One region of the Paraburkholderia sp. BL10I2N1 genome, then DNA from elsewhere that is predicted to be linked to it. Evidence: riboswitches for the same ligand, from Rfam matches in the RefSeq annotation. Region 1 holds a riboswitch; the other holds the start of a gene.
The links. A riboswitch is a leader RNA that binds a small molecule or an ion and turns the genes downstream of it on or off. The one in region 1 is predicted to bind thiamine pyrophosphate.
Positions count from the first base shown of each region.

Region 2: another riboswitch for thiamine pyrophosphate. It lies ahead of thiC (phosphomethylpyrimidine synthase ThiC); the one in region 1 lies ahead of B0G77_RS05210 (FAD-dependent oxidoreductase).

Region 1 is NZ_SNWA01000001.1:1,107,520-1,111,495, reverse strand. Features, by position in the region: gene B0G77_RS05215 (ABC transporter ATP-binding protein/permease) at 1-1,181, opposite strand, end outside; TPP riboswitch at 1,464-1,600, shown strand; gene B0G77_RS05210 (FAD-dependent oxidoreductase) at 1,799-2,932, shown strand; gene thiS (sulfur carrier protein ThiS) at 2,974-3,171, shown strand; gene B0G77_RS05200 (thiazole synthase) at 3,235-3,976, shown strand, end outside.
Region 2 is NZ_SNWA01000001.1:2,950,627-2,954,602, forward strand. Features, by position in the region: gene thiC (phosphomethylpyrimidine synthase ThiC) at 70-2,001, opposite strand; TPP riboswitch at 2,096-2,212, opposite strand; gene B0G77_RS13790 (GreA/GreB family elongation factor) at 2,287-2,694, opposite strand; gene B0G77_RS13795 (DUF1223 domain-containing protein) at 3,561-3,976, shown strand, end outside.

The DNA of each region.
Region 1 (3,976 bases):
TTCGACATCGGCGTGCCGTTGGGATGCTGCAGCCGCAGATCTTCGACGACGAGCGATTGCGTGTCGGTCATGCGGATATTGATGCCGCCATGGAAGGTGCCGCCCGAGACCGACTCGCGCAGATGCTGATCGCCCATCACGCGGTGGAATTCCCGCAGACGGTTGACCGTAGCGCGCCACTCAGCGAGCGAATCGTAATTGTTGATGAACCAGGAAAACGAATCGCTGACCGTGCCGAACGCACCCGTCACCTGCTGATAGACGCCGAGAGAAATGCTCTTCGAAAAGTATTTGGGGGCCGCCGCAATATACGGAAACACGATCGCCAACTGCGAATAGCTGATCACGACGATATTGAAGCGCCGCGTAAAGCGCATGACCAGACGCCAGTTGTCGCGGATGTGTCCGAACACGCCTTTGAGCGCCCGCTCTTCTGCCGGCTCGCCCTGATAGAGCGCGATCTGGTCGGCGTTCTCGCGGATGCGGATCAGCGAAAAACGGAAGTCTGCCTCGACTCGCTGTTGCTGATAGTTGATCGACACGAGCGGATGGTTGACCTTGTGGGTCACATACGAACCGGCGGCCGCGTAGATCAGCGCGGCCCACACCATGTAGCCCGGAATCGAGAACGCCGTGCCAAACAGATGGAACGCCAATGCGCCGGACAGATTCCACAGGATAACGATGAACGAGAACAGTGTGACGGTGGTCGACAGCAGGCCGAGCGCCAGGTTGAGCGTCGAACTCGCAAGCGCCTGCAGATCGACCGATACCCGCTGGTCGGGGTTGTCCGCAAGGCTGTCGCGCTCGATGCGGTAGTACGCGCGGTCGCCGAGCCAGTCGTGCAGGTATTGGCTTGTCAGCCACTGCCGCCAGCGGAATTCGAGCATCTGCCGGAAGTACGTGCGGTACGAACCGAGCAGAATCAGCGCCATGGCGATAACGGTGAACTGCAGCAGCGAATACTTGAAGACGGGAAAGTTGTATTGCTGGATCGCGTCGAAGAAGATGCGTTGCCAGTTGTTGAACCAGACATTCGCCGCGACCATCGTCATGTTCATCGCGACCACGAGCGCGAGCAGGCCGCGCGCGCGCCATCGGTCTTCAGACACCCAGTATGGCTTGATGAGGCCCCATGCGGTGATATCCGTATTCACGGAACTCGTCGGCTTTTCAGTCATAAGCGTCCTTTAGTGCTGAGTGCGCTATGCGCGGCCGTGGCCTGTAACGCATGGATGAGGCGGCGCGCGGTGCGCTCAGGGCCGGGATTGTCGTGGCCCTGGCTTAACCTGAACTTAAATCGTGTAATGGGGGCGCCGGCAACCCCGCCCGGGATGGCGCGGCGATGCCTGGCGTGCGCCCGTCAACGCGTGCCATTGTGCCAGACGCCGTCGCCAGCCATATTGAATCGACCTCGAACTGGCCGGTTTGCGGCTGTCGCGCCTTTTATGGTCTAATGACTTTTGACGAAACAGGGGTGCTTCGCAAGCGGGCCATATGGTGTCGATGCGGGTTGTCGATACGGCAGCGGCGAGGCTGAGAGAGACCCTTCGCACCCGATCCGGGTAATACCGGCGCGGGAAGTTTCCGGAAGTTTCCACATCTTCCATTTCCCCGCCGGGCGGCATCCGTTACTGGATGCGTGTTACGCCCGGCCGGCCTCGCCCGCCGGTTTCGTCCTTGGGTACGTGCGCTTTTTGCCGTACGGAAAGGATTCGATGACCGCTCATTCTTCAGTTTTTTGCGTCGTTTGCGTCACCTTTACTGGCATCGCCTTGAGCGCGCCGGGCGGGTCGCGATGAACGCTTCTGCTCGACAACCGGATTTCGCCGTGCTCGGCGGCGGCCTGTGCGGGCGTCTTGTCGCGTGGCGGCTGGCCGGCGCGGGACGTCGCGTCGCGCTGTACGAGCGCGGTGACGCGGCGGGCACGCAGGCGGCCGCATGGGTGGCCGCCGCGATGCTGGCGCCACTGGCCGAAGCAGCCAGTGCCGAACTGCTGATTACCGAACTCGGCGCCGCTTCGCTCGAGAAGTGGCCGCAAATGCTTGCGGAACTGCCGGAGCCGGTGTTCTTCCAGCGCAACGGGACGCTCGTCGTCTGGCATCACCGGGATCGTACCGAAGCGCCGCTGTTCGAGCGCCGCGTGCGCGCGAATGCGCCGGCGGCGCTGCTGGCCGGCGGTTTCGTGCCCCTGTCGGGTGCGCAGCTCGGCGCAACCGAGCCTGCGCTGGCCGGCCGCTTCCCGCAAGGCTGGCTGCTGCCGCACGAAGGCCAGCTCGATAACCGACAGGTGCTCGCCGCGCTCGCGGCCGGCCTCGCCGAGCGCGGCGTCGAAACGCACTGGAATACGCCGGTCGACGATCAGGCGCTCCCTGCTGCACGCGTGACGATCGATTGCCGGGGCCTGGGTGCAAGGCCGGTCTGGCCGACGCTGCGTGGCATTCGCGGCGAGGTTGCGCGGGTACACGCCCCGGGTATCGGGCTGACGCGGCCGGTGCGCCTGCTGCATCCGCGTTACCCGCTGTACATCGCGCCGAAGCAGAACGATCTGTACGTGATCGGTGCGACGGAAATCGAAGGTGAGGATATGTCGCCCGTCAGCGTGCGCTCGGCGCTCGAGTTGCTGAGCGCCGCGTTTTCGGTCCATCCGGGTTTCGGCGAGGCGCGGATTCTTGAACTGAATTCGCAGTGCCGGCCGACGCTGCCGGATCACCGTCCCGCGCTCGTCTGGGATGGCGCGAACATGTTGCGCGTGAACGGCCTGTACCGGCACGGCTACATGATCGCACCGGAAGTCGCCGACGAAGCCGTGCGGTTCGCCGACGCCTTGCTCGAAGGACGGATCGTGGACGCTGACGCCTTCGGGGAATGGCGGCGCGACGCGCGCTGGACCGACCTTTTTCATCAGGACACCCGGCCGGCGCTGGCCTGAGCGGAGCTGCGCTGCCATTGATCTAGCTGCATACGAACACCATGGATATTCACATCAACCAGAAGCCGTTGTCTCTGCCCGAGGGGGCCACGGTCGCCGACGCGCTCACCGCTTTCGGCGCACGTCCGCCGTTTGCCGTCGCGTTGAATGGCGATTTCGTCGCGCGGACGCAGCATGCGGCCCGCGCTTTAAAGCCGGGCGACCGGCTCGACGTCGTGCAACCCGTCGCCGGCGGCTGATTTGACAGTCCTGATTGGCCTGCCACTTCGCCGCGCTTGCCCGCCAGACGCAAGGATCCTGAAATGACTTCTTCCGCCACCGCCACCGTCACCACCACCGCTGCGGCGCCAGCCGACGCGCTCACGCTATACGGCGAAACTTTCGCGAGCCGCGTGCTGCTTGGCACGTCGCGCTATCCGTCGCTGCAATCGCTGTCCGATTCGATCGACGCGAGCCGTCCCGGCATGATTACCGTCGCGCTGCGCCGTCAGATGAACGAAGGCGGCGCGGAAGCCGGCTTCTTCGATCTGCTCAAACGGCACGGCGTGCCGTTGCTGCCGAATACGGCGGGCTGTCTGACCGTCGGTGAAGCTGTCACGACCGCGCACATGGCGCGCGAAGTGTTCGAAACCGACTGGATCAAGCTCGAGCTCATCGGGGACGACTACACGCTGCAGCCCGACCCGGTCGGCCTGATCGAGGCTGCCGCCCGGCTCGTGAAGGACGGCTTCAAGGTGCTGCCTTATTGCACGGAAGATCTCGTGATCGGCCGGCGTCTGCTGGATGCAGGTTGCGAAGCGCTGATGCCCTGGGGCGCGCCGATCGGCACCGGCAAGGGCGTCATCAACCCGTACGGTCTGCGCGTGCTGCGCGAGCGCCTGCCGGACGTGCCGCTGATCGTCGATGCAGGGCTTGGCGTGCCGTCGCATGCGTGCCAGGTGATGGAGTGGGGCTTCGACGGCGTGCTGCTGAACACGGCGGTGTCGCAGGCGACGCATCCGGAGACGATGGCCCGTGCGTTCGCGCTGGGCGTCGAGGCCGGGC
Region 2 (3,976 bases), 1.8 Mb from region 1:
ACGCAAAAAAAGCCCGCCGAAGCGGGCTTCCCTACTGCCTGGAGAAACGCCAGGGCGCACATCCGGCAGTTATTGCCGCTGATAAATCTCGGCGCCTTTCTTCATGAACTCGACGGCCTTCACTTCCATCCCTTTCTTCAAGGCCTCGTCGTCGGATACGCCTTGCTGCGCAGCGAATTCACGCACGTCCTGCGTGATCTTCATCGAGCAGAAGTGCGGGCCGCACATAGAACAGAAGTGCGCGACCTTCGCCGAATCCTTCGGCAGTGTTTCGTCGTGGAACTCGCGCGCCTTGTCCGGATCCAGGCCGAGGTTGAACTGGTCTTCCCAGCGGAATTCGAAGCGTGCTTTCGACAGCGCGTTGTCACGCACCTGCGCGCCCGGATGGCCCTTCGCCAGATCGGCTGCGTGCGCGGCAAGCTTGTACGTGATGATGCCGGTCTTCACATCGTCCTTGTTCGGCAGCCCAAGGTGCTCCTTGGGCGTGACGTAGCAGAGCATCGCCGTGCCGAACCAGCCGATCATCGCTGCGCCGATGCCCGACGTGATGTGGTCGTACCCAGGCGCGATGTCGGTGGTGAGCGGTCCGAGGGTGTAGAAGGGCGCTTCGTCGCACCATTGCAGCTGGAGATCCATGTTCTCCTTGATAAGCTGCATCGGCACATGGCCCGGACCTTCGATCATTGTCTGCACGTCGTGCTTCCAGGCGATCTGCGTAAGTTCGCCGAGGGTCTTCAGTTCGCCGAGCTGCGCTTCGTCATTGGCATCGTAGATCGAGCCGGGACGCAGGCCATCGCCGAGCGAGAAGCTCACGTCGTACGCCTTCATGATTTCGCAGATGTCTTCGAAATGCTCGTACAGGAAGCTTTCCTTGTGGTGCGCGAGACACCACTTGGCCATGATCGAGCCGCCGCGCGACACGATACCCGTCATGCGCTTTGCCGTCAGCGGCACGTATTGCAGACGCACGCCCGCGTGGATCGTGAAGTAGTCGACGCCTTGCTCGGCCTGTTCGATCAGTGTGTCGCGGAAGATTTCCCACGTGAGGTCTTCGGCCTTGCCGTTGACCTTTTCGAGCGCCTGATAGATCGGCACCGTGCCGATCGGCACCGGGCTGTTGCGGATGATCCACTCACGCGTTTCATGAATGTGCTTGCCGGTCGACAGATCCATCACCGTATCGCCGCCCCAGCGGATCGCCCACGTCATCTTGTCGACTTCTTCGCCAATCGACGACGTCACGGCCGAGTTGCCGATATTCGCGTTGACCTTGACGAGGAAGTTGCGGCCGATGATCATCGGCTCGCTTTCCGGGTGATTGATGTTGTTCGGGATGATCGCGCGGCCGCGCGCGACTTCTTCGCGCACGAACTCTGGCGTGATTTCCTTCAGCGCGTCAGGGCCGAACGCGCTGGCGCCGAACGCCTGGCCCGGATGCTGGCGGCCCATCATGTCTGCGAGCTTGTTGCCGTTCGGTCCGCTCTTGCGCAGGGTTTCCAGATACTCGGCACGGCGCTGGTTCTCGCGAATCGCGATGTATTCCATTTCCGGCGTGATGATGCCCTGACGCGCGTAATGCATCTGCGACACATTCGCGCCGGCCTTCGCCCGGCGCGGCGTGCGATGCAGGCCGGGGAAACGCAGTTCGGCGGTCGCGGCATCGGCGGCGCGCTCGCGGCCGTAATCGCTCGTGAGGCCATCGAGCGCTTCCGTGTCGCCGCGTGCCTCGATCCAGCGCTGACGCAGCGCCGGCAGGCCGGCGCGGATGTCGATCTGCGCATCTGGATCCGTGTACGGGCCCGACGTGTCGTAGACATAGACGGGCGGGTTCTTTTCGCCACCGAAGCTGTCCGGTGTATCCGACTGCGTGATTTCGCGCATTGGCACGCGGATATCGGGTTGCGAACCGGCTACGTAGACCTTGCGGGAATTCGGCAGCGGAGCGACGGCGGCGGCATCGACGTGTGCGTCGGCGGAAAGGAACTTCGGGTTGGCGTTCATGCGTTTCTCCTGATGTGGGGCAGCTGTGTTGCCGCTAAGCAGGAGATCGAGAAGGAAGTGGTCGGATTCGCTGTGGGGTGTTGCCGTGGTGAAGCCGCGAATTCCGTACGCTTCCCTGCGCTGGCATTATCCAGATCAGGTTCAAAGGGTATTTCTCACCCGCGAAGCACACCGTTGTTCGATGCACCACGCAGGACCCCCGCGTTAGCAGCGCACACAATACACCTGCCGAGGGGGGCATTGCAACCCATCCTGACCATCAGGCGCTCATGCGCCACTGACATGTCAGAGCGTGAAACCGTCGGCCGCTTCGGGCTGAAACAGGATCTGCAGGACCTTCAGCACTTTCTCGTCGCCGCCCGGCGGCATGAAGCGGATGCGCTCGCCGCGCTTCGCGCCGAGCAGCGCGAGGCCCGCCGGCGAGAAAACATTCAACCGACCATTGCTGAAGTCCGCGCCCGGCGGATAGACGACGGTCCAGGTCATTTCTTCGCCCGTCTGCTCGTCGGTGAGCGTGACCTGCGAATTCATCGTGACGACATTCGCGGCGATATCGCGTGGCGCAACGATGACCGCGCGCACGAGCAGGTCGTCCAGCATGGTTTGATATTTCGCCTCGGCGCCAGGCATTGCCGCGTGCTTTTCAAGGCGCACGACATCCAGCTCGGTGAGGTAGCAGGTTTTCTGTTTCATGAGGGTTCTCCAGTTTCGATCTGCGCGATTAAGACAGGCGGCTGAGATCGGCCCGGGGCCTGGCCGACGTGGCTCCGGTGAGGAGGCTTCGTTCAGGCCAGGCGCCGGGCGTTGGAAAGCGGGGCGAAGAGGGAATGCGCAGATCGGACCGACCGCCCGGCACGCGCGCAATCGACCCCGCCATCAGGGCGCGGGCGAATCAGGGCGTGGCAGGACTGACACATGGGAACGGGGCGTCGGTATCTGGAGAGGTGAAATGGGCAAATCGACGAGACGATCATAGCACGCGATATCCGCCAGTCCGGCTGCCTCCGGACAGCGGCCGCGCACGGCCCGACGCGCGCGATCGGCGAGAGATGCGACTCACCGGGTAAACCTTCCGTAATAAAGATTCGGCCATGCAATCGACGCTTCTCACCATGCACTAGCATGGAAGAACAGATCCGCTCAAGATCGCGCGGTCCGTCGCGTCGCATCGTGCCACGCCGCGCCACACGACTCGACCCGATGCGCTTCCCGCAGAGGCCTCAGGTGCATCAGCCGTCTTCTACGGCGTTCGTTCCGGCCACTTATTGTGCGCTGCGGAAGCTGCGTTGTGCAGGATCGTCCGTACTGTGCGGGAGTCAGGCGGATCGGGAACTCGCGAAAGTCATGCGCATCCGCGGTGCTCGCAGTATTCGCGCCTGGGCGCGATTCCCTCTAGCGCGGTCTGCCCGAAAATTTTTTTGGGGCGGCTGTCATAAGACCCGATACCACGCGACAAACGTGCAGATTTCCCAACGGAGCCTGCCATGCGAACCCCCACCAGCCGGTCCTGCGCGCCTCGCGACGGGCGCCCTTCGCGCGCCATTCGAGGTCTTGCGCTGATGACCGCACTCGCAACGAGCGGCATCGGACAGGCGGCAACGTCGATGTGCACGGCGCATAGTCCCGCGCACCGTGTCGCGCTTGTCGAGCTGTACAGCAGCGAGGGTTGCAGCAGCTGTCCGCCGGCCGACAGTTGGCTCGGCCAGTGGAAGGATGGCAGCACGTCGAAGGGCGTCGTGCCGTTGGAGTTGCACGTCGACTACTGGAACAGCCTTGGCTGGACCGACCGATTCTCGCAGCGCCGTTTCACCGAGCGTCAACAGAGCCTCACCGACCGCGCTGGTGGTCACGTGATCTACACCCCGGAAGTGTTCGTGTCGGGGCGTGAGCTGCGCAGCTGGGCGCGGCCCCACAGCTTCGAAACGCGTGTGCAGAACGTGATGTCGGAGCGGGCTCAGGCCGACGTCGCGATCGA